One region of the Micromonospora sp. CNZ299 genome, then DNA from elsewhere that is predicted to be linked to it. Evidence: riboswitches for the same ligand, from Rfam matches in the RefSeq annotation. Region 1 holds a riboswitch; each other region holds the start of a gene.

Evidence for each region. A riboswitch is a leader RNA that binds a small molecule or an ion and turns the genes downstream of it on or off. The one in region 1 is predicted to bind cobalamin.
Region 2: linked by a shared signal. The riboswitch ahead of CLT68_RS08100 (ABC transporter substrate-binding protein) and the one ahead of CLT68_RS19455 (CbtB domain-containing protein) in region 1 are both predicted to bind cobalamin.
Region 3: linked by a shared signal. The riboswitch ahead of cobN (cobaltochelatase subunit CobN) and the one ahead of CLT68_RS19455 (CbtB domain-containing protein) in region 1 are both predicted to bind cobalamin.
Region 4: linked by a shared signal. The riboswitch ahead of CLT68_RS25875 (acyl-CoA thioesterase) and the one ahead of CLT68_RS19455 (CbtB domain-containing protein) in region 1 are both predicted to bind cobalamin.

Annotation. Positions count from the first base shown of each region.
Region 1 covers NZ_PEFG01000001.1:4,307,793-4,315,205, forward strand. The annotation lists gene CLT68_RS19440 (GH92 family glycosyl hydrolase) at 1-3,004, shown strand, start outside; gene CLT68_RS19445 (histidine phosphatase family protein) at 3,150-3,755, opposite strand; gene CLT68_RS19450 (CbtA family protein) at 3,752-4,522, opposite strand; gene CLT68_RS19455 (CbtB domain-containing protein) at 4,513-4,716, opposite strand; cobalamin riboswitch at 4,752-4,898, opposite strand; gene CLT68_RS19460 (ABC transporter permease) at 5,551-6,558, shown strand; gene CLT68_RS19465 (ABC transporter substrate-binding protein) at 6,599-7,413, shown strand, end outside.
Region 2 covers NZ_PEFG01000001.1:1,691,942-1,699,354, forward strand. The annotation lists gene CLT68_RS08090 (C39 family peptidase) at 1-470, opposite strand, end outside; gene CLT68_RS08095 (M14 family metallopeptidase) at 682-2,562, shown strand; cobalamin riboswitch at 2,719-2,841, shown strand; gene CLT68_RS08100 (ABC transporter substrate-binding protein) at 2,926-3,855, shown strand; gene CLT68_RS08105 (FecCD family ABC transporter permease) at 3,932-4,993, shown strand; gene CLT68_RS08110 (ABC transporter ATP-binding protein) at 5,113-5,946, shown strand; gene CLT68_RS08115 (VOC family protein) at 5,896-6,660, opposite strand; gene CLT68_RS08120 (ABC transporter permease) at 6,755-7,413, opposite strand, start outside.
Region 3 covers NZ_PEFG01000001.1:5,072,753-5,080,165, forward strand. The annotation lists gene cobN (cobaltochelatase subunit CobN) at 1-2,482, opposite strand, end outside; gene CLT68_RS23140 (hypothetical protein) at 2,543-2,755, shown strand; cobalamin riboswitch at 2,796-2,972, opposite strand; gene CLT68_RS23145 (MBL fold metallo-hydrolase) at 3,297-4,004, shown strand; gene CLT68_RS23150 (hypothetical protein) at 4,016-4,351, opposite strand; gene CLT68_RS23155 (RNA polymerase sigma factor) at 4,451-5,062, shown strand; gene CLT68_RS23160 (hypothetical protein) at 5,055-5,765, shown strand; gene CLT68_RS23165 (hypothetical protein) at 5,859-6,371, shown strand; gene CLT68_RS23170 (hypothetical protein) at 6,405-7,073, shown strand; gene CLT68_RS23175 (aldo/keto reductase) at 7,199-7,413, opposite strand, start outside.
Region 4 covers NZ_PEFG01000001.1:5,671,887-5,679,299, reverse strand. The annotation lists gene CLT68_RS25895 (copper resistance CopC family protein) at 1-75, opposite strand, end outside; gene CLT68_RS25890 (Dyp-type peroxidase) at 99-1,313, opposite strand; gene CLT68_RS25885 (copper chaperone PCu(A)C) at 1,337-1,936, opposite strand; gene CLT68_RS25880 (copper resistance protein CopC) at 2,002-4,041, opposite strand; cobalamin riboswitch at 4,173-4,387, shown strand; partial or broken gene CLT68_RS25875 (acyl-CoA thioesterase) at 4,437-4,880, shown strand; gene CLT68_RS25870 (hypothetical protein) at 5,171-5,467, shown strand; partial or broken gene CLT68_RS33960 (transposase) at 5,629-5,835, shown strand; gene CLT68_RS25860 (IS3 family transposase) at 5,948-6,745, shown strand; gene CLT68_RS25855 (nucleoside monophosphate kinase) at 6,920-7,413, shown strand, end outside.

The DNA of each region.
Region 1 (7,413 bases):
CGCCCGGCTCAAGGAGGAGTCGCGCTACTTCCTGGAGCGTGCCCGCAACTACGTCCACCTCTTCGACCCGAAGTCGAAGCTCTTCCAGGGTCGCGACGCCGCCGGTAACTTCCTCGCCGGCGACCCGCTGGACTGGGGTGGCGTCTACACCGAGACCAACGGATGGAACTTCGCCTTCACCGCCCAGCAGGACGGTCAGGGTCTGGCCAACCTGCTCGGCGGGCAGAAGGCGCTGCGGGACAAGCTCGACACGTTCTTCTCCACCCCGGAGAACGCCGACCGACCCGGCGGGTACGGCGGCGTCATCCACGAGATGATCGAGGCGCGCGCGGTGCGGATGGGTCAGCTCGGCATGAGCAACCAGCCGTCGCACCACATCCCGTACATGTACAACTTCGCCGGCGCGCCGGCGAAGACCCAGGCGACGGTACGGGAGATCCTGCGGCGCCTCTACGTCGGCAGCGAGATCGGCCAGGGCTACCTGGGCGACGAGGACAACGGCGAGATGTCGTCGTGGTACATCCTCAGCTCGCTGGGCATCTACCCGCTGCAGGCCGGGTCGTCCGAGTGGACCATCGGTTCGCCGCAGTTCACGAAGATGACAGTGCGTCGCACCACTGGCGACATCGTCGTCAACGCGCCGAGCAACAGCACCCGCAACGTCTACGTGCAGGATGTGTTGGTCAACGGCAAGAAGCAGCGCGGTCTGTCCCTGGACGTGGCCGCACTCGCCAAGGGCGGCACCATCGACTTCCAGATGGGCCCCAACCCGTCCTCCTGGGGCAGCGGCAGGAACGACGCGCCGCCGTCGTTGACCAAGGGTGACCAGGCGCCGAAGCCGTTGCAGGACACCACCGGCCCCGGCCTCGGCACCGCGACCGCAACCGGCGGTCAGGACGCGTCGAAGCTGTTCGACGACTCGTCCACCACGCAGCTGACCTTCACCTCGGCGACCCCGCAGATCTCCTGGGCGTTCCGTGGTGGAAAGCAGAAGCCGACGTACTACACCGTCACGTCCGGGGCGAGTGCTGGCGATCCGGCGGACTGGCGACTGCAGGGCTCCAACGACGGCATCACGTGGACCACTGTGGATTCCCGCAGGGACCAGGTGTTCCGGTGGCGCAGTCAGACCCGCCCGTACACGATCGACAAGCCGGGTCGGTTCGCGCAGTTCCGTCTCGCGGTCACGAAGACCGTCGGCGCCGCGCAGACCAGTCTCGCCGAGATCGAGTTGCTCGCCGGAGGCGACGTGGCCGTCGGAGGCGGCGACATCGCGGTGACCGCCGCGTCCGGCGTGCACGCGGCGTCCGGCGTACCGGTCTCGGTGCCGCTGGCCTCTGTCACCGGTGGCACCGAGACCGGTTACCGGGCCACGATCGACTGGGGTGACGGCACACCGGTCACCGAGGGCACCGTGACGCTGAGCTCGCGGGCCGTCTACAACGTCGGTGGGTCGCACACCTACGCCACGCCGGGCTACCACCAGGCGAACGTCACGGTGACCGACGGCGAGAGCCAGAGCTCCGCGACGGTCGGCGTCGAGGTGGCGTACGCCCCGACCTCCGGCCTCACCGCCGCGTTCGACACCGTCTGCGTCGGTGACGAAGGCGTCCTCGCGGCGGACTGCGACGCCAAGTCGTGGGCGTACTCGCGGGCCGCCCTGGCGGCGGGCGGTGCGACGCAGGGCCAGCGGCAGCAGGTCCCGGGGACCGCGTTGCAGTTCACGCTGCCGGTGATCCCGGCCGGGCAGCCGGACAACGCCACCGGCAACGGTGCCACGGTCCTGCTCGACCTGCCGGAGGACGCGAAGAGCATCTCCTTCATCGGCGCCGGAACGCAGGGCAACCAGAGCACCACCGGCACGGCGAACTTCAGTGACGGCAGCACGGCCAGCATCCCGATCCAGATGAGCGACTGGACGCTGGGCGGCAACGCCAACGGCACCCCGTCCTACGGCAACATCGTCGTTGCCCGGACGGCGTACCGATTGAACGGCACGAGCCGGGACGGCGCCCAGCCGTTCCTGTTCGCGACCGCGCCGTACCAGATCCCGGCGGGCAAGACGCTGGTGTCGGTGACCCTGCCGACGCAGACCGGTGACCCCCGCACGGCGGGCCGGATCCACGTGTTCGCCGTCGCCAACGACGGCACGCCGGCCCCCGCGCTGGCCACTGTCGCCCCGAAGGACCAGACGGCGAACGCCGGGCAGGCCCTCGCGGCGAACCTCGGTTCGGTGACCGGCGGCGCTCCCGGCACGACCGGCTACCGTGCCCGCGTCCAGTGGGGTGACGGTACGGCTCCGGACGACGTCACCATCGGTGCGTCCGGTGCGATGAGCGGGCAGCACACCTACACGCGGGAGGGCACCTACACGGTGCACGTCACCGCGTGGGACACGCTGTCGAGCAGCATCGAGGCCTTCACCGTGACCGTCGCGCGGGGCGGCTCCCAGCCGACGATCGCGCTGTCGGCTGCCGGCGCCGTCACCACCGGCGGCACTGTCACCGTCGACGGCAGCGGGTTCGCCGCCGGTGAGCAGGTGACCGTCAGCGTCGGCACCGACCCGGCCCGGGCCACGAAGGTCGCGGCCTCCGCGACGGGCACGGTCCGCGTCTCGGTCCCGACCTCCGGCGAGGCACAACCCGGCCGGTACGCGGTCACCGCGACGGGCGCGTCGACGCGGACGCCGGCCACGGCCACCGTCCAGGTGACCGGGCAGGCCCAGGCGCCGACCTACCAGCCGCGGGTGGCACTGCTGACCACCTCGGGTCCGCGTGGCACGTCGATCACCATCGACGGTTCCGGGTTCGTTCCGAACGAGGCGGTCACGATCACCGTCGGGAACGGCCTCGCGGTCAGCACGGTTCGCGCGAACGGTGACGGTGTCATCTCCGGCGCGACGGTCAGCGTTCCGGGTGCGGCGAAGGCGGGCGCGACCAGCGTCACGCTGAGCGGTGAGAAGTCGGCGACGAAGGTGTCCCGGCCGTTCACCGTCACCGGCTAGAACGAAGTCGACGGGTTGGGCGGGTCGTACTCACGGCCCGCCCAACGTCTGAGCCGTCGGCGTTCGAACGTTGATCGACTCGGTTTTACGGAAGTCGGGGCATCGAGGCGCCGTGGATGCCCCGACTTCCGTGAACGCGAGTGGATCATGCAGGGGAGTGGGCCTGCGGCGCGCCCAGTCGGAGCTGCCAGCGTGCCCCCCGACCGGTGAGCCGGACGATCGCCAGCGGCTCCACGTCCACCTGCCGGTAGGTCGCCAACGGCAGGTCGAGGACGTGCACGACCGCGACCCGGATCACCAGCGGGTGGGTGATCGCCGTGATCCGCTGACCGCGACCCCGTTGCCCGTCCAACCACTGACCGACCCGTTCCCGTACCGCGGCGACGGACTCGCCGCCGTGCGGCGCGGACTCCGGTGCGGACATCCACGTGTGCAGCGCCTGCGGCTGCTCCACGGCGATCTCCTCGAACGACCGTCCGGCCCAGTCGCCGTAGTCACAGTCGGCCAACGCCGCCTCGATCGTCGGCAGCAGACCGAAGGCGGCGGCGGTCTGCCGGGCCGCCTCCGCTGGGCTGCACAGGCAGGCGCCGCCCTCGCCCAGGTGCCCACGCCGGTCCGGTCCGGCGTGGGCCTGAGCGAGGGCGGCGCGCAGACCGCCCTCGTCCAGGCCGTCGTCGGGTCCGCCGAAGCGGGCCCGGCGCAGGGCGGCGGTGTGACCGTGGGCGACCAGCCGGAGGCTGGTGGCGGTCACGTGCTGGGCAGCGCGGCGGCGGCCCGACGGCGTCGATCGTGGTGCATCAGGGCCGCGAACAGTAGGCCGATCCCGGTCCAGAGCACCACCTGGGTGCCGAGGGAGGCCAGTCGGAAGTTCCACAGCAGCGTCGCGGGGAAGTCGGTGGGGACCTCCTGGAACGACGGAAGCACCACGTAGGACGCGACGGTGACCAGCAGGAAGCCGCCGACGGCCGCGGCGACGCGTTGCCACAGTGGCGCCTGCGCGCCGACTGACCGGTAGCCCAGCGAGCCCGCCCACACGGCCACCAGACCAAGCACCACCATCAGCAGGTAGGTGGCGGTGCGTTGGTTGATGGTGGCCGGGTCGCCGACCGCCGGCGGGTTAGCCGGGTACTTGAGGAACGGCACGATCACCGCGCCGAGCAGCGCCGCACCGGCCAGCAGCAGGCCGGAGCGCCCGTCGTCGTCGGTCCGTCGCCGACGGGCCAGCAGGACGTACGCCGTGGCCAGCAGACCGCCCATCGCGGCGCCGAACAGGCCGGTGGCCAGGAACAGCCCGCCGCGCTGGCCGCTCCGGGTGACCAGGGCCTCGTCGTGCTGGTGCCCTCCAGCGGCGGGTTCGGCGTGCGAGGCCGCCTCCTCGATAGCGATGGCGGCCTCGACGTGCGGTTCGCCGGCGACGTAGGCGAACGTCCCGGCGAGCAGGCCAGCGATCAGGCCGGCGAGCAGGCCGCGGACGAGGACGGTGAGGAACGGGGGAGCGGTGGTGGCGTTCAGTGGCACGGAACACCGAGCAGGTGCCGGCCGTCGTGCATGAGCTCGTGCAGGTACGTCCCGCTGCGCGACACCGCACCCTGGTCGAACGCGACGAGGTAGGCCAGCAGGGTGAGCGCGACGACGGTCGCCAGGACCGTCCACAGAAGACGCGTGGTGCCAGCGGGATTCACCAACGGCTGGCTGGACGTGGAGCTGGACATATGATCACGAACCTCCCCGGGGATGACGCGTCCCCATCGCAAGGCTGCGGACGACCGAGCGTCCTGGCTCGCGGGCCCCATTTCTAGGTGGGGGAACCGCTCACAGTGGCGCGACCGCGCCGGAATCACACCGGCTTCCCTCGCGTCGCCGCAGATAGTGGGTCGACGGTATCGGTGCCGCCGCAGGCGGTCAACCCGGCCCCGCAGTGGGTGAAGCGCCTGTGCCCGAGGATTCAGCGCCGCCCGATTCGTCAGATCAAAACCCGATCGCTGGTGGCGGCATCGTCCGCCGCCGCCAACCCGACGCGACGGCGAAGCTCTCCGAGCCGGTGGCCGGGTGGACGGCGCGGCCTGGACGACGGTGGAACCGCAGCCCGCTGTCGAGCACGCGCTCGACAGCGATCGGCCCGGGCCGGCTGATTTTCGGCTCGGGCCGGCCGGTGTGTCTGCTCGCCGCCTCGTGCACCGGCTGAGTCGGAACGAGGCGAGCGCGGCGGGCGTCGAAGGCATAGCATGTTATCGATAACAATCGGATTGTGGTTCGTTGGCTCGCGGGGCGGCCATCGACGACAGGTCATGCCGTTCTGGTCGGACGTAGGGCTTCGAAGGCTCGCGTAACGACGGCAAAACATGGTCGCAAGACCTTGGCAACACACGTACGTGCATGGCATGGTAACGCCTGATCAAGGGAAACATCCGACCTATCTCCATGGGTGGTGCGGGCCCAGAGTCCGTCTCTCCCTGCCGAGGAGGCTCGGCCGGTCACCGGTGCTCCGCTCGCCGACGGCTCTCCCGTCGCGTGCGGCGCCACGCTTGGGGAGGTCAGGGCCGACGATGAGCACCGTCGAGGCAACCACCGGCACGCAGCACGGCACGCCCAGCGACTGGTTCCGGGAACGGATCTCCCACGCCGTCTCCGAGCTGACCGCCGCCACCGCGCTCGTCGTGCTGTTCATCGTGTTGAGTTTCGCCAGTCCCTACTTCCTGACCGCGGACAACCTCTTCAACATCGGGGCGCAGACCGCGGTGATCGCCATCATCGCCACGGCGCAGACGATGGTCATCATCACGAAGGGCATCGACCTCTCCGTGGGATCGGTCGCCGCGCTCGCCGGCGTGGCGGGGGCGATGGTCGTACGCGACCTCGGCTTTCCACTCTGGGCGGCGACGGCGGTCGCGATCGGCGTCGGCGCACTGGCCGGGCTGCTCAACGGGCTGCTGGTGACCGTGGCTCGGATCCCACCGTTCATCGCGACGCTGGGAACGATGTCTGTCGGACGAGGGCTCGTCTTCATCATCACCGGGGCGGTCGGCGTCTACGGCCTGCCCCGATCCTTCCAACTGCTCGGCAACGGGGAGATCGTCGGCATTCCGTTCGCCGTGGTGATCACCGTTCTGGTCGCCGTCGGTGTCGCCTTCCTGCTCTCCCAGACCCGCTTCGGCCAGTACACGTACGCGATGGGCTCCAATCTGGAGGCCGCACGCCGATCGGGCATCCGGGTCGGTCGGCACCTGACCGGCGTGTACGTGCTGGCGGGTGTGCTGGTCGGTCTGGGCGGCATGATCGCGGCCTCCCGGGTCAACTCCGGTCAGCCGAACTACGGGATCTCGCTGGAGCTCGACGTCATCGCCGCCGCGGTCATCGGCGGGGCCAGCCTCTTCGGAGGTCAGGGCCGGATCGTCGGGACCATCATCGGCGCGTTCCTCATCGCCCTGGTCCGCAACGGCGCCGTCCTGCTCGACATCAGCATCCACTACCAGCAGGTGATCGTCGGCCTGATCATCTGGGCCGCCGTCTACTTCGACCAGTACCGCCGCCGGCGGCTGGAATCACGGGGTTGACATGCCATTCCGAGAGTCCGAACGAGGAAGGACACACACCATGGCACACACCACCACCAGCGGGCGGGCACGAGGGCGACTCCTGCGCGCGCAGGCGATTCTGGCCGTGGCTGCGGCGACCGCTCTGCTCAGCGCCTGCGGCGGGGTCGAGGTCCGGGACGGAGGCGACGGCGCGACCAAGGACGCGAGCGGGCCGTTGAAGCTCGCCGTCGTCCCGAAGGCGGTCGGGGCCGACTACTGGAACACGGTGAAGGCGGGTGCCGAGTGCGCCGCGCAGCGCGCGGGTGACGTCACCGTCCAGTGGGACGGGGTTACCACCGAGACCGATGTCGAGGGTCAGGTCAACCTGATCCAGAACTACGTCACCAAGAAGGTCGACGGCATCGTCTACGCGGCCACCGACTCCAGTGCGCTGGCGCCCGCCACCGACAAGGCGCTCGCCGCGAACATCCCGGTCGCGATGATCGATTCCGGCACCAGCCCGCAGCCGCCGAACGTGCCGCTGTTCGCCACCGACAACCGCGCGTCGGCCACCGAGGCGGCGAAGCTGCTCGCCACCGAACTCGGCCCCGGCAACCACGAGGTGGCGCTGGTCGAGTTCCAGCCCGGGTCGCAGACCAACACCGAGCGGGTCGACGGCTTCAAGGCCGGTCTCGCCCAGTATCCGAACCTGAAGCTGGTCGGTCAGCAGCCCAGCCGCAGTGACGTCAACGAGGCACGACGCGTCACCGAGAACATCCTCACCGCCAACCCCAACCTCGCGGGCGTCTTCGCGGCCAACGAGCCAAGTGTGCTCGGCGCCGCGCAGGCCATCCAGGCGGCCGGCAAGTCCGGCAAGGTGGTCATCATCGGGTG
Region 2 (7,413 bases), 2.6 Mb from region 1:
CTGGTCCGCTTGATGTCGGTGTCGCCGGAGGCCCAGCGACCCATGACGTACCACGGGGTCTGGTCGCCGCTGGTGTAGCTGCCCTGCATCTCCACCTGGATCCAGGTGCCGGCGGGGGTTTCCGCGTTCCAGGAGGCGATCAGCTCGCTGGCGTCGAACCCGACCCGGGTCACCGGTGAGGTCCAGGTGCCGTACTCCCAGGTGCGGGTGGTGCCGGTGTGCGGGTCGGCATACTCGGTGGTGCCGGCCGGACGGGCCAGGGTGAGGCCCGCTCGGGCGCCGGGCACCACGCGGGTGCCGGACCGGCTGCCCCGGTGCCAGTCGGCGGGCCCGGACCAGTCCTGGAAGGTGATCTGCTCGTCGTGGGTGGCGGCGGGCGGGCGGGCCGCCGTCGCTGGCGCGCTGGTGGCGAGCAGGGTGAGCGCGGTGACGCCGGCGAGGGCGGCCGCGTGCAGGCGGGATCTGGCCATGGGTGCTCCGCGGTGTCGAGAGGGGCATCGTCGCTGGTCAGTTTCCCGCTTGGAGGGAAGTTTCGCCAGATGTTCCCGAGTGGAAAATCATTGCCGCCGGGATGATCGGCTCGGGATGGACAAGGCAGCGAAGGATATTGATATGACCATGTGACAGGTGGTGAAGTGTGCTTCACCGAGCGGGATCTCCCGCCCATCAAGGAGGTAGTTGATGGCCCTCCGCACGCCCATCCCTCTCCGCCGCGTCCTGGTGCTCGCCGTCGTCACCGGGCTGGGCATCGTGACCGTCGCCGCCGGTCCGGTCGCCGCCCGACCCGCACCGGACCGGTCCACCGAGCCGGCCGCCGCCAGCTACCGGGTGCTCGGCCCCCGGACCCTCGCCGACCGCAACGCGGTGGCCCGCACCGGAGCCGCCATCGACTACTCCGAACACGGAGTCCTGCACATCTCGGCGACCGCGGGTGAGGCCGCAGAGATCGGCAAGCTCGGCTTCCGGCTGGAACCGCTGGCCCCGCCGCCCAACGCCGAGCGCGGCGCCGGCGAGATCGGCACGATGGCCTTCCCGCCCGCCGACTCCAACTACCACGACTACGCGGAACTGACCGCCGTCGTGAACCAGGTCGTCGCCGACCATCCGGCGATCGCCCGCAAGATCAGCATCGGTTCGTCGTACGAGGGCCGCGACCTCATGGCGGTGAAGATCTCCGACAACGTCGGCACCGACGAGAACGAGCCCGAGATCCTGTTCAACTCCCAACAGCACGCCCGTGAGCACCTGACCGTCGAGATGGCGATCTACCTGCTCAACCTGTTCACCGACAGCTACGGCTCCGACTCCCGGATCACCAACATCGTCAACGGCCGGGAGATCTGGATCGTGCCGACGGTCAACCCGGACGGCAGCGAGTACGACATCGCCACCGGGTCGTACCGGTCCTGGCGCAAGAACCGGCAGCCCAACAGTGGTTCGTCCAACGTCGGCACCGACCTGAACCGCAACTGGTCCTACAACTGGGGTTGCTGCGGCGGCTCGTCCGGCACCACCTCCTCGGAGACCTACCGGGGGCCGTCGGCGTTCTCCGCACCCGAGACGCAGGCGCTGCGCAACTTCGTCAACGGTCGGGTGGTCGGTGGCGTGCAGCAGATCAAGGCCAACATCGACTTCCACACGTACTCGCAGCTGGTGCTCTGGCCCTACGGCTACACCACTGCGAACACGGCGACGGGCATGAACGCGGACCAGTACAACACCTTCGCCACCATCGGCCAGCAGATGGCGGCCACCAACAACTACACCCCGGAACAGTCCAGCGACCTCTACATCACCGACGGGGACAGCATCGACTGGATGTGGGCCACCCACAACATCTGGGCGTACACCTTCGAGATGTACCCGGGCTCCTCCTCCGGCGGCGGCTTCTACCCGCCCGACGAGGTCATTCCAGCGCAGACCTCGCGCAACCGGGAGGCGGTGCTGCTGCTCAGCGAGTACGCCGACTGCCCGTACCGGGCCATCGGCAAGCAGGCGCAGTACTGCGGCAGCGGCGGTGGCGGCACCACGGTCTGGTCGGACACGTTCGAGACCGCCACCGGCTGGACCATCAACCCGTCCGGCACCGACACCGCCACCCTCGGCGCGTTCGAGCGGGGCGCCGCCCAGGCGACCACGTCCTCCGGCGCCAAGCAGCTCACCCCGTACGCCGGATCCAACGACCTGGTGACCGGCCGGCTCGCCGGCTCGGCAGCCGGTGACTACGACGTCGACGGCGGCGTGACCAGTGCCCGGTCCCCGGCGGTGACCCTGCCGTCGTCCGGCACGCTGACCCTCTCGCTGGCCTGGTATCTGGCGCACGGCTCGAACGCCTCGTCGGCGGACTACCTGCGGGTGAGCGTGGTGCACAACGGCGGCACCACCGCGCTGCTCACCCAGGCCGGCGCGGCGACCAACCGCAACGGGAGTTGGGCGGTGGCCAACCTCAACCTCACCCCGTACGCCGGGCAGTCGGTCCGCATCCTCGTTGAGGCGGCGGACGCCTCCGGCGCCAGCCTGGTAGAGGCGGCTGTGGACAACGTCACCATCACGTCCTCCTGATCAGGTGGGGCCCCGCTCCGCCCCGCGGGGCCCCACCACCCTCTTCCGAACACCACCAACTCGGACATACGCCCTCCGACGGTCACCGTGTGACGGTTCCGGGGGATCGACTCGCGGCGATCGGCGCGTGATCGATCCGGCACGTCCCGGCGGTGCGCTACCGTCTTACCGACCAGTCCGCAGCGAAGCCGGTGCGAAACCCGGCGCTGTCCCGCAACTGTGATGCCCCACCCGACGGTGGGGACGAGCCAGGTCGCCTGCGGATCGGTCGCGAAACGCGCTCTCGAGGAAGGGCGCCTCGTGGGCGGGCGTACGAAAGTCCTGTCGGCGAAGCACCACACTCCTCGACCGACAGGAGGCCCCATGTTCAGACGTACCCCTCGGCTCTTCGCCGCGACCCTCGCGGTCGCCGCGCTGGCCCTCGGCGCCTGCGCCGAGAAGGCCGACGACAAGCCGACCACCGGCACCGCGGCCGCCGCGTACCCGGTCACGGTCGGCACGCTCACCCTCGACAAGCGCCCCGAGAAGATCGTCGCGCTGTCGCCGACCGCCACCGAGATGCTCTTCGCGATCGGTGCCGGCCCGCAGGTGACCGCCGTCGACGACCAGTCCAACTACCCGGCCGACGCGCCCAAGAGCGACATCTCCGCCTTCCAGCCGAACGCCGAGGCGATCGCCGGCAAGAACCCCGACCTGGTGGTGCTCTCCGACGACCGCAACAAGATCGTCGAGCAGCTCGGCAAGCTGAAGATCCCGGTGTACCAGACCCCGGCGGCCACCACGCTCGACGACACGTACCGCCAGATCACCGAGCTGGGCACGCTGACCGGGCACGCCGACCAGGCCACCGACGTCGCCAGCCGGATGAAGGACGACATCGCCAAGCTGGTCAAGGACGTGCCGCAGCGCGCAGAGAAGCTCACCTACTACCACGAGCTGGGCCCCGAGCTGTACAGCGCGACCAGCAAGACCTTCATCGGCACGCTCTACAGCCAGATCGGTCTGACCAACATCGCCGACCCCGCCGACGCGGACGGTAAGAGCGCCGGCTACCCGCAGCTGTCCCAGGAGTTCATCGTCAAGGCCAACCCGGACTTCGTCTTCCTGGCCGACTCCAAGTGCTGCCAGCAGAACGCCGACTCGGTCAAGGCGCGCAGCGGCTGGTCCGGGCTCACCGCGGTGAAGAACAATCAGGTGGTCGCACTGGACGACGACGTCGCCTCCCGCTGGGGGCCGCGGGTCGTGGACCTGCTCCGGGTCATCATCGACGCGGTCGCCAAGGTGCCCGCGTGACCGTCGTCCGTCGGTGACCGGGCCGCTTCCCGCGGCCCGGTCCGCCGGACCGCCGTCCGCACCGCGCCCCGCCGGGCTGCCGTCAAGGGCCCGGCCCGCCGGGCTGCGCAAGCGGTGGCTGGTCGCCGGGGTGTTCGCGGTGCTCGTCGCGCTCGTCGCCGGGGTGTCGCTCGGCCCGGTCAGCCTGCCCGCAGGCAGCGTCGCGGCCGAGCTGCTCAACCTGATCCCGGGGGTGCACCTCGACAGCGGTCTCTCCGAGCGGGAGATCGCGATCGTCACCGAGCTGCGGTTGCCCCGGGTGGTGCTGGGCCTCCTGGTCGGCGGGCTGCTCGCCCTCGCCGGCGGCTGCTACCAGGGCGTCTTCCGCAACCCGCTCGCCGACCCGTACCTCCTGGGCGTGGCCGCCGGCGCAGGCCTCGCGGTCACCGCGGCGATCGCCCTCGGCGGCGCCGGGCGGCAAGGCGCTATCTCCGGGCTGCCGATGACCATCCCGTTGGCAGCCTTCGCCGGGTCACTGCTCGCCGTCACGATGACCTACGTGCTCGGCGCGGCCGGCGGGCGCGGCGGCTCACCGGCGATGCTGATCCTGGCCGGAGTGGCGGTCTCCGCGTTCCTCTCCGCCGGGCAGACCTACCTGCTGCAACGACACTCCGACAGCATCCAACCGGTCTACTCCTGGCTGCTCGGCCGGCTGGCCACCGCCGGCTGGCACGACGTGCTGCTGGTGCTGCCGTACGCCGCTCTGACCACTGTGGTGGTGCTGCTGCACCGCCGCGAGCTGGACGTCCTCGCGGTCGGTGACGACGAGGCGAGGAGTCTGGGCCTGCACCCGCAGCGCACCCGCTACCTGTTGATCGCCGCAGCCTCCCTGGGCACCGCTGCGGCGGTCTCCGCGACCGGCCTGATCGGCTTCGTCGGCATCATCGTGCCGCACACCGTCCGGCTGCTCGCCGGGTCGAGCTACCGGGCGATCCTGCCGCTGTCACTGCTGTTCGGCGGTGCGTTCCTGGCACTGACCGACGTGGTGGCCCGCACTGTCGCCGCTCCGTCCGAGGTGCCGATCGGGGTGGTGACCGCCCTGCTGGGCGGCCCGTTCTTCGTGATCGTGCTGCGGACCGCCCGACGGGTGCTCACGTGAGCCGCGATCCCACCGCCGGCCCGCCTGGCGGTCGCCCGCCTGGCAGCCTTCCGTCCGGCGGTCCTTCGTCCGGGGGTCTTTCGTCCGGGGGTCTTTCGTCCGGGGGTGGTGACGGCGGTGTGCCGGCCGTCGAGGTGCGCGGGCTGCACGTCGACCTTGGCGGCACACCGATCCTGACCGGCGTCGACCTCACCGTCGCCGTCGGCGAGTGGGTCACGGTGATCGGCCCGAACGGCGCCGGCAAGTCCACCCTGTTGCGCGCCGTCGGCGGCCTGCTGCCCGCGCCGGGGGCGATCACCCTGTTCGGTACGGCGAGCACCGCGCTGCGCCGCCGGGACCGCGCCCGGGTGGTGGCCACCGTGGCACAGTCGCCGGTGGTGCCGCCCGGCATGTCGGTGCTGGACTACGTGCTGCTCGGCCGCACCCCGTACATCCCCACGCTGGGCCGGGAGTCGACCGCCGACCTCGACGCCGTGCACGAGGTGCTCGGCCGGTTGGACCTCACCGGCTTCCACCGCCGTGAGCTGGCCACCCTCTCCGGAGGCGAACGGCAGCGGGTGTTCCTCGCCCGGGCGCTCGCCCAGGGCGCGACGCTGCTGCTGCTCGACGAGCCGACCAGCGCACTGGACATCGGGCACCAGCAGGAGGTGCTGGAACTGGTCGACCAGTTGCGCCGCGAGCACGGCCTGACCGTCCTCGCCACGATGCACGACCTCTCCCTGGCCGGCGAGTACGCCGACCGGATGGTGATGCTCGCCAGCGGTCAGGTGGTGGCCGCCGGAACCCCGTCCGAGGTGCTGACCGAGCACCTGCTGGCGACCCACTACCGGGCCAGCGTCCGGGTCGTCCCCGGCACCCACGGCCCACTGGTGGTCCCGGTCCGCCCCCGCGCACGTTCCGGGTCAGGGGCCGAGGTCGATGACGGAGAAGAGGGCGCCCTGGGGGTCGCGTAGGGCTGCGAACCGGCCCGCCGGGATGTCCCGGGGCGGGACCAGGATCGTTCCGCCCAGCTCGGCGGCGCGGGCCGCGGCGGCGTCCGCGTCGGTCACCGCGAAGTACACCGTCCAGTACGCGGGCAGGTCGGCCGGGAAGTCGTCGGCCAGCGGCGGCATCATCCCGGCGACGATCTGCGTCCCGAGCCGCCAGCCGGTGTACGTCATGGGACCCACCGCCTGGTCGTCCGGCTGCCAGCCGAACACCAGCTCGTAGAAGACCTTCGCGCCCTCGGGGTCGGGGGTGACCAGTTCGTTCCAGCTCATCGCGCCCGGCACGTTGAACACTTCGGCCCCGGCCATGGCCAGTGGCTGCCAGACGCTGAACGTGGCGCCGGCCGGGTCGGCGAAGACCGCCATCCAGCCCCGGTCGAAGACCTCGAACGGCGGCACGACGACCTGGCCGCCGGCCCGCTCGACCCGGCCGGCGACCAGTTCCGCGTCGTCGGTGGCCAGGTACGTCGACCAGATCGGCACCTGCTCCGGGATCGCCGGTGGTCCGGCCCCGGCCACCGGCCTGCCGTCGAGCAGGAAGACCGTGTAGCCGCCCGCCTCGGGCTCCGGTGTCACCCGGCCGGTCCAGCCGAACAACTCCGGGTAGAAGCGCCGCGCCTCGGTCAGGTCCGGGGTGGCCAGGTCGGCCCAGCAGGGCGTACCCGGCGGGACGGTGCTCACGTCAAGACCCCTCTCGGCCCGGGCGGTCACGGCGACCCCCTGCCGGAATCCTGGCACCGTCCCGCGGCGGCCCGGGGCGGAAACGGACGAATCGTCAGCTGAACCGGCGACCCTCGTCCCGTCGGTACGCCCAACCGGCGAGGGCCGCGAGCAGCACCACCCAGACGCCGAGCATGATCATCGCCAGCGGCTCGACGCGGTATTCGCCGACCGCCGACCACATCAGCTCGGCCGCGCCCCGGGTGGGCAGGTACGGCGCGATCGTCTCGATGAACCCGGGTGCCTCACCCGGCGCGGAGAGCAGGCCGCCGCCGAACGCGAGTGGCAGGAAGACGACCTGCGCCACGACGATCGCCGCCTTGCTGGGCAGCGAGTAGCCGATCGCGAGGCCCATCAGCGTGAACGGCACCGAGATGACGGCCACGGTGCCGATGGTCAGCAGTAGGGCCGCGGGGGTGATCTGGGCCGCGGTCAGCGTCGCGCCGATCACCACGACCGGGATCAGCGAGAGGTACGTGAGCGCCAGGCCGGCCAGCACCCGGCCCGCGAACCTGGGTGCGGGCCCGGCCGGCAAGGTCCGGGTGTACGGGTTCCAGGGCTGGTCGCGGTCCTCGGCGACGCCGACGCCGTACTGGAAGATGTTGGCGCTCATCACCGAGAAGGTGACCATCGAGGCGGTGGCGAAGGTGGCACCGGCCGCGTCGTCACCAGCGAACGGCACCACGAAGAAGATCATGGCGGCGGCCGGAAAGA
Region 3 (7,413 bases), 760 kb from region 1:
TGGGCAGCACGTTGACCAGGCCCCGGGTGGGTGAACCGGACGGGCCGGGCGGCACGAACCGGCCGTCGAGCGCGCCGAGGGTGTTGGTCAGCTCGTCGGTGGTCCGGTCCAGCCGGGGCACCAGCTCGGTGGCGGCGAAGTGCAGCACGGCGGCGACGTCCGGGATCGGCTGGCCGGTCACCTCCGCGACCACCGCGTCGACGGCCTCGGCGTCCCAGCCGAGCGTCTCCATCCCGATGGCCAACCGCCGGGCGAGGACCTCGATCAGGTCGACGGCGTCGGCGGCGGTGCCGGCCGGCCCGTCCACCACGTCGGTCAGCGCCACCGGGAGGGCGATCCGCTGCCCGGGCGACGCGAGCAGCTCCTGCTCGTCAAGCCCGTACGCGACGGCGAGAGCCTGCCGCATGCCTGGCAGGGCGCGGGCGCCACCCCAGATCTGGGGGGCGCGCAGCACAGCGAGGACCAGGTTGACCCGGGGTTCACCGGTGGGCGCGTCGGCGAGGATGTGCAGACCGTCGCGGATCTGCACGTCCTTGACCTCGCAGAGGTACCCGTCCAGGTGCAGCACGAACTCGTCGAAGTCGTCCGCGTCGGGCATCGCCTCGGCGTGCAGGTCGTGGTGGAGCTCGGCGGCGCGTACGAGGTCCCAGATCTGCGCCCGCACGGTAGGCACCTTCGCCGGGTCGAGGGCCTGCACCGTGGCGTACTCGTCGAGCAGTTGTTCCAGTTTGGCCAGGTCGCCGTAGGTCTCGGCCCGGGCCATCGGCGGCACCAGGTGGTCGATCACCACGGCGTGCGCCCGGCGCTTGGCCTGGGTGCCCTCGCCGGGGTCGTTGACGATGAACGGGTAGACCAGCGGCAGGTCGGCGAGGACCGCGTCGGGCGCGCAGTCGGCGGCCAGGCCGAGGCCCTTGCCCGGCAGCCATTCGAGGGTGCCGTGCTTGCCCAGGTGCACCACGGCGTCCGCGCCGAAGCCGCCGTCGGCGACCGGCGCGGCCAGCCAGCGGTACGCGGCCAGATAGTGGTGACTCGGCGGCAGGTCCGGGTCGTGGTAGATGGCGATCGGGTTCTCCCCGAAGCCGCGGGGCGGCTGGATGAGCAGCACCACGTTGCCGAAGCGCAACCCGGCGAGCACGATGTCGCCGCTCTCGGTGTAGAGCTGGCCGGGCGGCTCACCCCAGTGTTCCCGCATCCGCTCGCGCAGCTCGGTCGGGACCTGGTCGAACCAGCGCCGGTACGTCTGCCCCGGTATCCGGGCCTCGGCGGCGGCCAACTGCTCCGGGGTGAGCCATTCCACGTCGTGACCGCCGGCGGCGATCAGCGCGTGGATCAGCGCGTCGCCGTCCTCGGGCGGTGGAGCGTCACCCAGGTAGTAACCCGCCTCGGCGAGTGCGGCGAACAGGCGGACCGCCGAGACCGGGGTGTCCAGCCCGACGGCGTTGCCGACCCGGGAGTGCTTGGTCGGGTACGAACTGAGGACGATGGCGACCCGCTTGTCGGCGTTGGGCACGTACCGCAGCCGGGCGTGGCGCACGGCGATCCCGGCGACCCGGGCGGCCCGCTCGGCGTCGGCGGCATAGACCGAGAGCCCGTCGGCGTCGATCCGCTTGAACGAGAACGGCACGCTGACGATCCGGCCGTCGAACTCGGGGATGGCCACCTGCATCGCCGCGTCCAACGGGGACAGTCCGGCGTCGCTGCCGGCCCACTGCTCACGGGTGCTGGTCAGGCAGAGCGCCTGGATCATCGGCACGTCCAGGGCGGCCAGGGCGCCCACGTCCCAGGCGTCCTCGTCGCCGCCCCCGGACGCGTCCGCGGCGACCGCGCCGCCGGCCGCGAGCACGGTGACCAGCAGCGCGTCGCAGCGGGCGAAGAGCCCCAACGGGCCCGCGCCCGTGGTCAGGCCCCGCAGCGAGCCGCAGAAGATCGGCAGCGGGCTGCCGCCGGCTTTGTGGACCGCGTCCGCGAGGACGTCGACGAAACCGGTGTTGCCGGCGAGCGCGTGCGCCCGGTAGAAGACGATTCCCACTGTGGGCCGGTCCGGGTCGGTGGGGTGTTCGCCGTGCACGGCGTACGCCGGGGTCGGTGCGGGCGGGGCGAACCCCTCGCCGGTGAGCAGCACCGTGTCGCAGAGGAACCGGGCCAGCTGCGCCAGGTTGTCCGGGCCACCCTCGACCAGGTACGCCAGCGCCTGGGTGACGACCCCGGACGGCACTGTGGAGATGGCCATCAGCTCCGCGTCGGGCAGCGTCTCGCCGCCCAGCACGACCGTCGGCACGCCGGTGGCGAGCACCGCGGCGAGGCCGTCCGGCCAGGCCTGTCGACCGCCGAGCAGGCGTACGACGACGAGGTCGACCCCGACGAGCAGGGCGGGCACCTCGTCGCCGGCGACCCGGGCGGGGTTGGCCAGCCGATAGTCGGCGCCGCTGGCGCGGGCGGCCAGCAGGTCGGTGTCGGCGGTGGAGAGCAGCAGGATGCGCACGGCAGGCTCCGGAGAGTGACGCCCTGGCCGCCACCGAGGCGACCTGGACGAAGCGGGTGGGTGCGGCGTCAGCCGGCACGACGGCGCGGTCGGCTCGCCGACGCGGGCGTCGGGGCCGGTCAGCGCCGGGCGCTCAGCTCAGCGGGGCCGGTGGCCGACGCGGGCGACCTGGAGCACGCCGACGAGGCCGGCCCGGAGCATGCTGGTCCGGCCGGTCGTGGGTGCGGTGCGGCGCCCGCGATGCGGGTCATGACGATGATCGTCGATGAATGAGACGCCGTGCGTCATCGGGTCCTCCTCGGGTGTCCACGCCCTGGGGTACGTCCCGACGGCCGAAGTATCCTGGCTTCCGGATCGACGCTCTCCCCCGGCCTTCCAACCGCAGACACACGGCCGTGACTCACGAGGGGGGATCGCTCCCCGGTGACAGTGGCGGGACCGCGTCGGAATCGCACCGACTTCCTTCACTGCCGTCAGGCCGCGAATGCTGCCACACCGCCGCGCCGCCGGTCAACGCTGGCCCAGCCCGCCGAACTGGCGCCCTTCATCGAGATTCGCCGACTTGTCTGCCCTCGAACCGTCACGTGGCAAAGCCCCGAATCAATGCCAGCTCCCCTTTGCTCTGCTTACCTATAGGCACCAGTGACGCTCCGTGTCTGGTGCAGATAGGTAAGCAGAGCAAAGGGAGGTAGCACCTACCCTGGCCTGCGCCGATCGTCCGAGGGTGCGGTGGCATGCGGCACCCTCGCCTAGGATCGGCGACCACCGGAGCAGCGTCCGCGATCAATCCCGGGAGTCGATCACCATCGTCGCCATGCGATTCCACCACCTCGCCGGCCGTGTCTGGTTCTGCCCGGGCGATCCGGACCCGGAGGCGGTCCAGGCCGGCGTCGCCGTCGTGGCCGACGAGCGCGGCAGTGTGATGATCGACGCCGGGCAGAGCCCCGCGCACGCCCGCGAGATCCAGGCCGCGCTGAGCGCCGCCGGGCTACCCGGACCGCGCTGGCTCGTCTACACCCACCACCACTGGGACCACGTCTGGGGCGCCTGCGCCTGGCCGGGAGTCGAGATCGTCGGGCACGAGACGGCCGTGCCGCTGCTGCGCGCCGAGGCCGCCCGACCGTGGAGTCACCGCTACCTCGACGAGCAGGTACGCGCCAATCCCCGCCTCGGCCCCAGCTTCCGGGCCCGGGCGCGTGCCGTGGACTCCTGGGAGGATTTCGCCATCCTGCCTCCGAACCGCGTCTTCGCCGATCTGGAGGAGCTGCCGGTCGGGGTGGGGCTACGCCACGTCGGCGGCGGGCACGCACCCGACTCGACAGTCGTGCTGGTGCCCGACTCGGGCGTCGTGCTGCTGGGCGACTGCTTCTACCCACCGCCGGCGCACCTGCGCCAACCCGAGGACGGCCTCGACCTGGGCCTGGTCCGGCGACTGCTCAACGGCGCCTATCACTGGTACGTGTCCAGCCACGCCGAGCCGATGACGCTTGAGCAGGCCCGCTCAGCCGTCGAGGCTGCCTGAACAGACGAGCCTCAGCGGGCGTGGCGTTCCGGGTGGGCCCGGCTCCAGGTGCGCATCCGTTCCGGGTAGCCGGTGCGCGCCGCCTCGTACAGCGGCACCGCGTGCTTGCGAGCGATGGACCCCGCGGCCCGCGGCGTGCCGGTACGACGACGGATCCACTCGCCGTCGTGGGCGATCGCCACCACTGTGGTGTCCGTCGCGGTGGTCTCCGGCTCCAGGTAGAACTCCACCCCCTGCCGGCTGGCGACGAACTCCTCCAGCGCCGCGAGATCTTCGCGGGTCGCCTCCCGGTCCAGCTTCGTCGGGGTCGCCTCGGCACCCCGCGACCGGCGGTTGAACCAGCTCATGACCAGCTCCTCTCCTCGACGCCCTCCAGTGCAGCACCGAATCCTGGCAATACGCTGCACGCCGGATGGGAGACAGCTGACCCGCGCCGAAAAGGACGGGTGGAACCACCGGGGCGTACGCGGTGTCATGAGTGTGATCCGAACGGAGGCCTACCCCTGGACGACGACGCTCTCGTCACCCGCGCTCGGGCCGGTGAGCTGGAGGCGTACGACCTCCTGGTCGCCCGGCACACCGCGTCCGCACACCGGACGGCGGTGCTGCTCGGCGCCGGATCGGACTCCGAGGACGTCATCCAGGAGGCGTTCGTGAAGGCGTACCGCAAGCTGTCCCGTTACCGGGGGGAGTCGTCTTTCCGATCGTGGCTGCTCGCGATCGTCGCCAACGAGACCCGCAACCTGCACCGGTCCCGTGGCCGGCGGGACGGGCTCGTCCTGCGGGCCGCGGCGGCGGACCCGGCGTCCGAGATCGCCGAGGACGGGGCGGTCGACGCCGTCCTCGCCGGGGAGCGCCGCGCCTCGCTGGTGCAGGCCCTGCGTCAACTACCGGTACGCGACCGCGAGGTGATCGTCTGCCGGTTCTTCCTCGACCTCAGCGAGGAGGAGACGGTGGCGGCACTGGGCTGGCCCCGGGGCACGGTGAAATCGCGCACGTCCCGGGCGCTGGCGAAGCTTCGCGGCCTGCTCGACCGGGAGGAGGTCCGGCATGGGTGACCTCGAACGGGAGCTGCGCGACCTTTCCGCCTGGCTGGAGACCCCCGACGCGCCGGACGTGACCGCTCGCGTCCGCGTACGCCTCGACAGGCCGGCGCGCCGGTGGCGTCCGCTTGCCGCGGCGGCGCTCGTCGCCGTGGTCGTGGCGGTGGTGCCCCCGACCCGCGCCGCCGTCGCCGACGCGGTCACGGGACTGCTGCGCTTCGCCGGTGTCAGCATCGCCACCACGCCCGCCCGCACGCTGCCCGGCGGCACGCCGTCGCCGTTGCCCGGCCAGCGGTCCATCACTCTGGACGAGGCCCAACGGGCAGTGCGGTTCCCGATCCGTCAACCCGCGAAGCTGGGCCCACCCGAGCGGGTGCTCGTCGCCGACCCCGACGACACGGGCACCTGCCGGGTGGCGACGTTGCTCTACGACGGGGGCGCGCTGCGCGTCGACGCGTTCGACGGTCATCTCAATCTGGCCTTCCACAAGGAGGTCACGCCGCCGGGAGCGGACTGGGTCCAGGTCAACGGCGACTTCGCCATCTGGGTGGACGGGCCACACGTGCTGTCGTACGTGGACCGCGCGGGTGAGGTCCGCCAGGAGACCGCCCGACTGGCCGCCTCGACCCTGATCTGGCAGGAGGGCGACGTGAGCTACCGGCTGGAGGGTGCCGTCGGCAAGGCGGAGGCGATCGAGATCGCCCGCTCACTGCGCTAGGCGGGAACCTGGCGGGCGCGGCCGGTGTCATGACGGTGCGACGAGTCGTCGACGCGTACCGGAAGGGGCGAGATGGTTTCCTGGGGCAGATGGGTGCTGGCATCATCGGTGGTCCTGCTGGCGGGGTGCACGACCACGACCAGCGGCGGGGCAGCCGCGCCAACGAGCTCTGCCGCCACCACGGCGAGCGCCACGGCCGCCACGGCGAGCGCCGCGACCGGCTGCGCGGCGCGGGTCGAGACGGGGTCGCTGCCGGACTGGGCGGACGCCGGGTTCAGCGGGGACGCCCGGGTCCCGCACGTGTTCGGCGCGAAGGGTGACATCGTGGCGGTGGTGTTCGCCCATCCGCTGCGGCAGCACCGCAAGGACGGGTCGAACAACAAGATCCTTTGGGTGGCCCGGGCCGCCACGACCTCGCCCGACCCGAGCGCACCGGCGACCCTGGTGATCACCGCGACGCTCGACGGCACCGACACCCTTGTCACCCGGGAAGTCGCCGGCGGACCGGGCCCGTCGATCATCGACATGCCCCAGGCCGGTTGCTGGCGCCTCGACCTACGCTGGTCCGGGCACACCGACACGATGGACCTGGTCTACGCACCATGACGTCGTGCCCTGGCGCCGCCTAGGCTGCCGGGCGTGCTGAAGGACGCGCGGGCGGCGGCGGCCCGCAACAACGCCGAATGGTGCGACATCGTCTGCGGCAGCCACGGGCTGGCCGGGCGTACCGACGACGAGGCCTGGTCGGTCCCGCGCCGCTCACCCCCGTGGTATCCGGACGCGGTCACCCTGCGGCCGGGGGTCGACGCCGAGGCCCTGCTGGCGCGCATCGACGCGGGGCCCGGCGCGTCGGTGAAGGACAGCTTCGCCGACCTCGACCTGTCCGGACACGGGTTCCGGGTGCTCTTCGACGCCCAGTGGATCCACCGCCCACCGTCGGCACCAGCTGCCGGCACACCGCTGGCCGCGGTCACCACACCCGACGAGTTGGCGGCCTGGGCGACGGCACACGGCGGTGGCGAGCTGTTCCGCCCCGCGCTCCTGACCAATCCCCGGGTACGGGTGCTCGCCCGCCACGACGACAGCGGCGTGATCACCGGCGGCGCGGTGCTCAGTGGCGGCGACGGCGGGTACGGCGTCTCCAACCTGTTCACCCGCTCCGACGACCCCGAGGCCATCTGGTGGGCGGTGTGCGCCACCCTGCCCACCGCATCCCTGGTCGGCTACGAGGAAGCCCCGGACCTACCCCCAGCCCGACAAGCAGGCTTCCACCCGACGGGCCCCCTCCAGATCTGGCTCCACCCCTAACCCCCTCCCGCCCTCCCCCCTTTCACACCGTTGATCATGAAGTTAGCGACATCGACACCGGCGTGTCGCGCCGCTAACTTCATGATCAACGGGGCAGGCCGGGTCGGGGCAGGTGGGGGTGGGGGTTAGGCCAGGTTCTTCAGGTCTTCGGGGGTCAGGGTCAGGGCTCCCGCCGCTATGTTCTGCTCCAGGTGGGTGGGGTCTGCGGTGCCGGGGATGGCGAGCACGTGGGGGCCCTGGTGCAGGGTCCAGGCGAGGCGTACCTGATGTGCGGTGACGCCGTGGGCGCGGGCGACGGCCTCGACGGCCTCGCCCTGTGCGGCGCTCGCGCCCGCCTCCC
Region 4 (7,413 bases), 1.4 Mb from region 1:
GAGCAGTGCCACGACGACGGCGAGCACCGCCGCGCCGAGCCGGACGGCGGTGCGACGGGACGGCGGCACGGTCATGGCGAGTCTCCGGTTGGCGGGGGTCATCCGAGCACCTGCTCGCCGATCCAACCGTCCGGTGGACATCCGGGTGGGATGGCGAAGACGGCGGACCCGATCGGCGTGGTCCATTCGTTGAGCAGGTCCCGGTCGGCCAACCGGCGTTGGATGGGCAGGAACTGCCTGGCGATGTCGGCCTGGTACGAGGCGAAGATCAACCCGCTGTCGGCGTGGCCGTCCGCTGTCGGCACCCCGTCGTAGTTGTAGGGCCGGCGCAGGATCTTCAGCCGGTCGTCGGTGACATGCGCCCGGGTGAGGTGCGAGAAGTCCGGGATGACGGTGAGCCCGTCGGGGCCGGTCGCGGCGAAGTCGGGCTCGTCGTGCTCGGCGGTGCCGGTGAGGGGAGCGCCGGTGTCGAGGCGCCGCCCGACGGCGAGCTCGCGATCGGTGCGGCCGAGCAGGTCCCAGGTCTCCATGTTCATGCTGATGCGCCGCACCACCAGTGTGGTGCTGTCGCGCAGCCACGCCGGGCCGTCCGGCACCCAGAGGGCGGTGTCCAGCGGCGTGTCGGGCCGGGGGTTGGCGGTGCCGTCGAGCTGGCCGAACAGGTTGCGTTGGGTCTGGCCGCCCGGCTCGACGCCGGGGCTGCGCCGGAAGCCCTGCTGGACCCAGCGGACGGTGGCGAAGGGCCGACTGTCCTTGATCAGGACTCGTTGGGCGTGGGCGACGGTGATCGCGTCGTCCGCGCAGATCTGCAACAGCAGATCACCGCCGGACCAGGCCGGCTGGAGCCGATCGACGCGGAACGACGGCAGGTCGACCACCGAGGCCGGCCGCCGGTCGTCGACGCCGGCGGCCCGGTACAGGCCGGGCCCGAAGCCGAAGGTCACCGTCAGTCGCGCCGGTAACAGCCCGAGTTCGGACTCGGTGTCGGCCAGGGCGGGTTGGCCCCGGGTGAGCCGGGCCGCGTCGTCGGTGAGCAGCCGCAGCATCCGGCCCAACGCGGCCCGGTCGGTTCCGGCCCGCAGGGTCAACGCGACGAATGCCGCGTGCGCCTGCGGTTCGGTGGCCACCCCGGCCTGCCGGGCGCCGTGGAACGGCTCGACCAGGCCGCCGACGGTCGACGCCAGGGTCGTGTCGGCAGCGGTCGCCGGAGGTGCTCCGGTCTGCCCGGCGCGGGTCGCGGCGATCGCGGCCCCGCCGGCCACGGCACCACCGACGGCGAGAGCCCCGCCGGTGAGCAGGCCGCGCCTGCTCACCGGCCGGACGGGTGCCGTCCCGGTCACGATGCCGGGCTCATGCTCATCCCCGGCGTAGCGCTCATGCCGGGCGTGGGCTCGCCGTGCCCGGGGGCGTAGCTCTCCTGCGCGCCGGTGAAGGGCTTGGCCACCGCGCGGAACTGCTGGGTCCTGCCGTCGGCGAAGGTCAGGGTGAAGGTCAACTCGTCGCCGGCCTGGACGGGCCTGGTGAGGCTCATCAGCATGAGGTGGTCGCCCCCGGGCTCCAGCGCGTGCGTGCCTTTGGCCTTGATCACGATGCCGCCCTGCTTCTGCCGCATGACCATCCTGCCGTCCTTCATGGCCATCTCGTGCAGCTCCATCGACGACACCGAGGTCGTGGCACTGGTCAGCGTGACATCGCTGTCGCCGTCGTTGACCAGGGTCCCGAAGGCCGCCGTCATCCCCTTGTCGGCCGCCTTGACCCACGGGTCACGAATGCCGATCACACCGGCGTCCGGGTTGGCCGAGGCCGACACGGACGGGCTCGGCTGCGCTGCCGACGGAGAGTCGGACGAGCCGCAACCGGCGGCGCTCACCGCCAGGATGGCGGCGGTGAGGACGGTGGCCGAGCGGCGTGAACCGAGCGGGTTGGTGGTGCGCATGTGTTCTTCCTCCGTTGATTGCTGCTGGCTGGATGGTCGGCCGCAGCATGGAGAAAGTTCCGGTCTCAGGGCACGTTGATCGTGAACTCGGCGGTGTGCACCTTGCCGGCGACCTGGAAGTCGAAGAACGCCCGGTACCGGCCCGAACTCGGCGCGGTCAGCCAGAACTTGACCGACCCGTCGACCAGCTCCGGCTCGGGGTGGACGTGCACGTACCCGAGGTCGCCCTCGCGGACGACGACCAGGTGCCCGTACGCGCCCAGGTACGGCTCCAACTGCACCGGCGTGGTCGGAGCGCCGTTGACCTGGAAGTGCATCGGTGCCGTCATCCCCACCGTCGGCGTGCCGTTCATCGACACCGCGTACGGCCCGGCCGTCGTCTCGGCCTGCACCGGCGGCAACGCGGTCGGGGTGTGCGCGCCGGGCACGGTGTGGTCGACACCCAGCACGAGAGGGACCTGCGTGCCGTTGGTCGCGGTGACGGAGAAGTCCGCGTAGACGCGGTAGCCGCCGGGCCGGGCCAGCGTCACAGGGACGCTCCAGGTGCCGTCCGGCGCCATCGTCGGGTGCAGGTGCTGGTAGCCGGACAGGTCGCGGCCCACCACGATCAGGTGCAACGGCTTGTCGTGTACGACCGCGAAACGGGTCGCCGGCTGCCGGTCGGTCCCGACGATGCGGAATCGGTAGTCCGCGCGTACACCGGGGGGTTGGGACCGCTCCAGCGGTTGCAGGGTGTACCCACCGGCGCTGACCGTCGTCCCGGTCGCCAGCGTCTCGCCCGTTGCGCCGTCACCGCGATGCGTGTGCGGCCCGGTGCCCGCCGGGTGTTGGTGCCCGTCGGTCGCGGACTGCGCCTGCCCCGGGGCGGGCGGACCGCCCGCGGCCGGACGGGCGTTGCCGCCCGCCGGGCTCTCGTCGCCGGTCCCGATGCGAGCCAGCCCGAACCCGGCCAGCAGGGCGATCACCAGCCCACCGACGAGCAGCGCCAGGTGGGTGTTGCTCAGGCGGGACCCGGGTGTCACGGCGGCGAGGTCCGTGTCGGGCCGTGGGCCGGGGTCGACCGTCGCCGCGCCGACCGTGGTGGCGGGGGCCTTCGCCGCCGCGTCGGTGGCCGTCGGATCGACCGCGACGCCCGTGCGGGCGGTGACGACCGCGTTGCCCTTGCGCGCCGCCGGCACGGTGGTGGGTCGCCGCCTGTCGCCCGTGGCCTGCCCCACGGTCGCCGCGCCGACCTTGCCGCCGCTGGGCTTGGCACCGACGGTCCGGCCGGCGCCGCTCCTGTTCGTGGAACGGGCGCCGCCGCCGCGTCGACCGGAGGTCGCCGACGAGGTACGGCCCCGGCTGGTGGATTTGCCGGCGGAAGCCGATCGGCGACGCCAGACGACGAATCCGGCCGCCGCCCCGGCCGCCGCAACCGCGACCGCCCAGCCGGCCCAGGCCAGTGCCCCCGAGTCGCTCTCATCGGTCGACCCGGTCGGCGGGGCCGCCGCAGCCGCGGACGGCGGGGCCGCGGACTCGGCTGCGGTGGTCGGCACCGCTGAGCCCTGCCCGGATGACCCATGCTGCTCGGTGGCGGCCACCAGCGCCGGGTCCGGCTGGGTCGACGGCGGGCTCCACCCCTGCGGCGCTGCCGTCACCCGACCGTTGTAGCGGAAGGTCAACGTGCCCCGCACGGTGTCGCCGTCGGAGGCGACCGACAGGTAGCTCACCGAGTACTGGCCCTTGGCCGGCAGGTGGGAGACGGGAACCACCGCGGGGAACCCCGTCGTGTACTCCCGTGGCTCGAACTGTCCGTTGACCAGGAAGTACTCCCGCACCGGCTTGTCCAGCGGCTTCGGCTCCCCGTACGACCAGCCGTTGTCGACCCGGACGCCGCCCGGGGCGGTGATGGTGAAGAACGCGTTGGCGGCGGCCTTCTCGGTGAAGTAGAGCTGCACCGACGTCAACGGCTCGTTCACCGTGGCGCCGCTCGCCGGAGTGGACATGGCGAGAGTCCCGTGAGCTGCGGCGGGTTGGGCGGACGCGAGGAGGGCGACCGCCGAGGCGAGGAGGAGCGCGAGGAGGCCCGAGACCACCCGCCCGCAAGTCTGAGGGAGACGACGCATTTGAATATCCTCACCGCCGTGAGACTTTTTTCAAGAGGTGGCGATCTTTTTCCTCAGATGGCAAAAGTTGATGACGAGGCCGCCGCGCGGCCGCGATGCGACGCGCCAGGCGGACGGATTCGCTGGCCAGCTATGCCGTCGGCGGCGCTGGTTCGCCCCGTCGTGACCGACTGGGCGTCGCAAGAGGGAACCCGGTGGAAATCCGGGGCTGCCCCGCAGCGGTGAGTGGGAACGACCGCCGTCATCAGCACTGGGCCAGCAGGCCTGGGAAGCGACGGCCAGTAGGGGACGGGCGCGACCGGTCAGGCCCGCGAGTCCGAAGACCTGCCGGCGCCGCGTACACAACGATCGCCGGCCGAGCGCCGTCGGCGTCGCACCTGACCCTGTCGCAGATCATGGACTAGCACCACACCAACCTGATGGGTACGGTGCACGGCGGCCGGATCCTCAACCTCATCGACTCCGTCGCCGGTGTGGTCGCCGCCCGGCACTCCGACGGACCGGCGGTGACCGCCGCCATCGACGAGACCGCGTTCCTGCGCGCGGTGCGGGTCGGCGACGTCGTGCACGTCGACGCCCGGATCACCTGGGCCGGCCGCAGCTCGATGGAGGTGGCCGTCAAGGTGACCGCCGACCGGTGGGACCGGGCGGTGCCGCCCACCGACGTGGCCACCGCCCACCTGGTCATGGTCGCCATCGACGACGACGGCCAGCCTCGTACGGTGCCGCCGTTGCTGCCGGAGACCGACGGGGACCGGCGTCGGTACCGGGAAGCGGAGATCCGCCGGGAGCACCGCCTGGCGCTGCGGCGCGCGCTACTCGACGGCGCCGACGGCTGAGACGTGCTCGGTCGGTCCGTCGCGGCGCTGCCGATCCGAGGAGCCGCCCTGCGCGTGAGCGGGACCAGAGCGTCGTCTAGGTCACCGCAGTTCAGGAGAGAGGCCGCCTAAGTCTTGCTTCTACGTCTGCCACCCAGGCGGGGTGACCAACCGGGTGACGACGTCGGGCGCGAGCGACGCCGGACGTCAAGGGACTCCTGCGGACTGCTCACTCCTGCTGCTGGTGCAGCTCGCAACCGGCTGGCAGTTCCTTTACACCGGAACGGTCGAGCATCAGGGACAATCGCGCAGTGAGCTGGGAAGAGTTCTTGTGGCACATGGATCAGCGGCTAGGTATGTATGTCGGACGACCCAGGTACGAGCGAGCGTTCTCGGCGCTGACGGGATTCGCCCTTGCGCGTGGTCGCGGCGAGCTGGCGGCGTTCCAGGAGTGGATGTCCGACCGGCATCACGGCAGCCCCCTGACCTTCTCGGCTCTGGTGCTCGTCGAGACCTTCGGTGAAAATGCCACCGAGGACAGTGTGGTCAGCGATACGGACCACAGGCAGGCCGTCTCGCTCTTTGCCGACTCTTCCGGGAGTTCCTAGGGCAGAAGGCGTTGGCCGACGATCAGTGCTGACGCACGGGGCATGCGCCGGGCGGGTGACTATTTGAGTGACGATCACGACGGACGCCGGTCGGCAATCATGGTGGGCCTGCCCCGTTTTGACGGACATCCGAGATCAGGGGACCTGGGGTCTCCGGGAGGATGTCCATCATCATGGAGAGCATGGGGAAGGAGCGGCCGCAGCCTCGGCGTTCGTTCACGCCGGAGTTCAAGGCCGAGATCGTCGAGTTGTGCCAGCGTGGTGACCGCACGCTTCGGCAGGTCAGCCAGGATTTTGATCTGACCGAGACGGCGGTGCGTGAGTGGGTCAAGCAGGCCGAACTCGACACCGGCGTCCGCGCCGACGGGCTGACCACCGACGAACGGGCCGAACTCGCACAGCTGCGCAAAGAGAACCGCAGGCTGCGCGAAGACGTCGATGTGCTCAAACGGGCGACGGCTTCTTCGCGAAGGAGACCCGGTGAACGTCTTCCCGTTCATCGCCGCGGAGCAGGCCGGCAAGCACAACGTCAAACGTGCCTGCGAACTGCTCAAGGTCTCCCGATCCGCCTACTACCAGCAGAAAGCCGGCACCCAGTCGCAGCGCGAGCGGGTCGATGCCCAGCTCACCGACAAGATCACCGTGCTGCACGAACGGTCCAAGGGCACCTACGGGGCGCCGCGGATCCACGCTGACCTCACCGACGCCGGTATGCGGCACGGCCGTAAACGCGTCGCCCGGCTAATGCGCACCGCCGGACTCGCCGGCAAGAGCCCACGCCGCTGGCGCACGACCACAATCCCGGATCCGGCCGCCGGGCTCCGACCTGACCTGGTCGGCCGCGACTTCCGTGTTGATCCCGGCGTAATCGATACCCGCTGGTGCGGCGACATCACCTACATCAACACCTGGCAGGGCTGGCTCTACCTGGCCACCGTCATCGATCTCGCATCACGCCGGGTCGTCGGCTGGGCCGTGGCCGACAACCTCAAGACCGACCTGGTCGACGCCGCCCTCGCCGACGCTCTCGCACGCCGCCGACCCGAGCCCGGGCTGGTGTTTCATTCCGACCGCGGCACGCAATACCTCAGCGCCCAGCATGCCCGCCTCGCACACCGTCACGACATCCGCCTGTCCGTCGGACGGCGCGGACAGTGCTGGGACAACGCAGTCGCCGAATCGTTCTTCGCCACCATCAAAACCGAACTCCTGCACCGCCAGGCCTGGCCCACCCATCAAGCCGCCCGCCAGGCCATGCTCGAATACATCGAGGGCTAGTACAACACCCGCCGCCGACACTCAACCCTCGACTACCTCAGCCCTGCGGCCTTCGAGGCCACCAGCTCACAACCGCTACCGATCGACCAAGCCGCCTAACTAAGATCAACACAACGACCCTGTCCGTCGAAACGGGTCAAGCCCAGGCTCATTGGCGTCCCCAAGGGAGTGCACATGCCCAACGTGGCCCTCATCGCCGGGCCGGTAGTCGACCTGGCTTCCGCTGCGTCGGCTCTGGCAGCCACCACCGGCCTACAGGTCGTCAGCGCAGGAAACGTCTTCCGCGAGCACGTGCAGCAGCAGACTCCGCTGGGCGAAGAGGCGAACGGGTATATGCAGGCCGGACATCTTGTCCCGGATGAGCTGGTGGTCAGAGCCGTCGCTGAAGCCCTAGCCAACGTTGGCGGCGGATGGGTGCTGTACAACTTCCCTCGCAAGATCTGTCAGGCCGAGTTGCTGACGCAGAGCGGTCACGTCCCCGACACAGTGATCGAACTCGTCCTGACTGAGGACCAACTCCGCCTCGCCGTTCACTGCCGCGTAGAACGACGGATAGAATTGAACCTCCGGCAAGCCGAGCGACGCCAGGAACTCCTGCTTATGTACACGCATTCACAGGAAAACTACCAAGAGCAAATCGAGCCGTTGCGCGCCTATTACCGGACCCA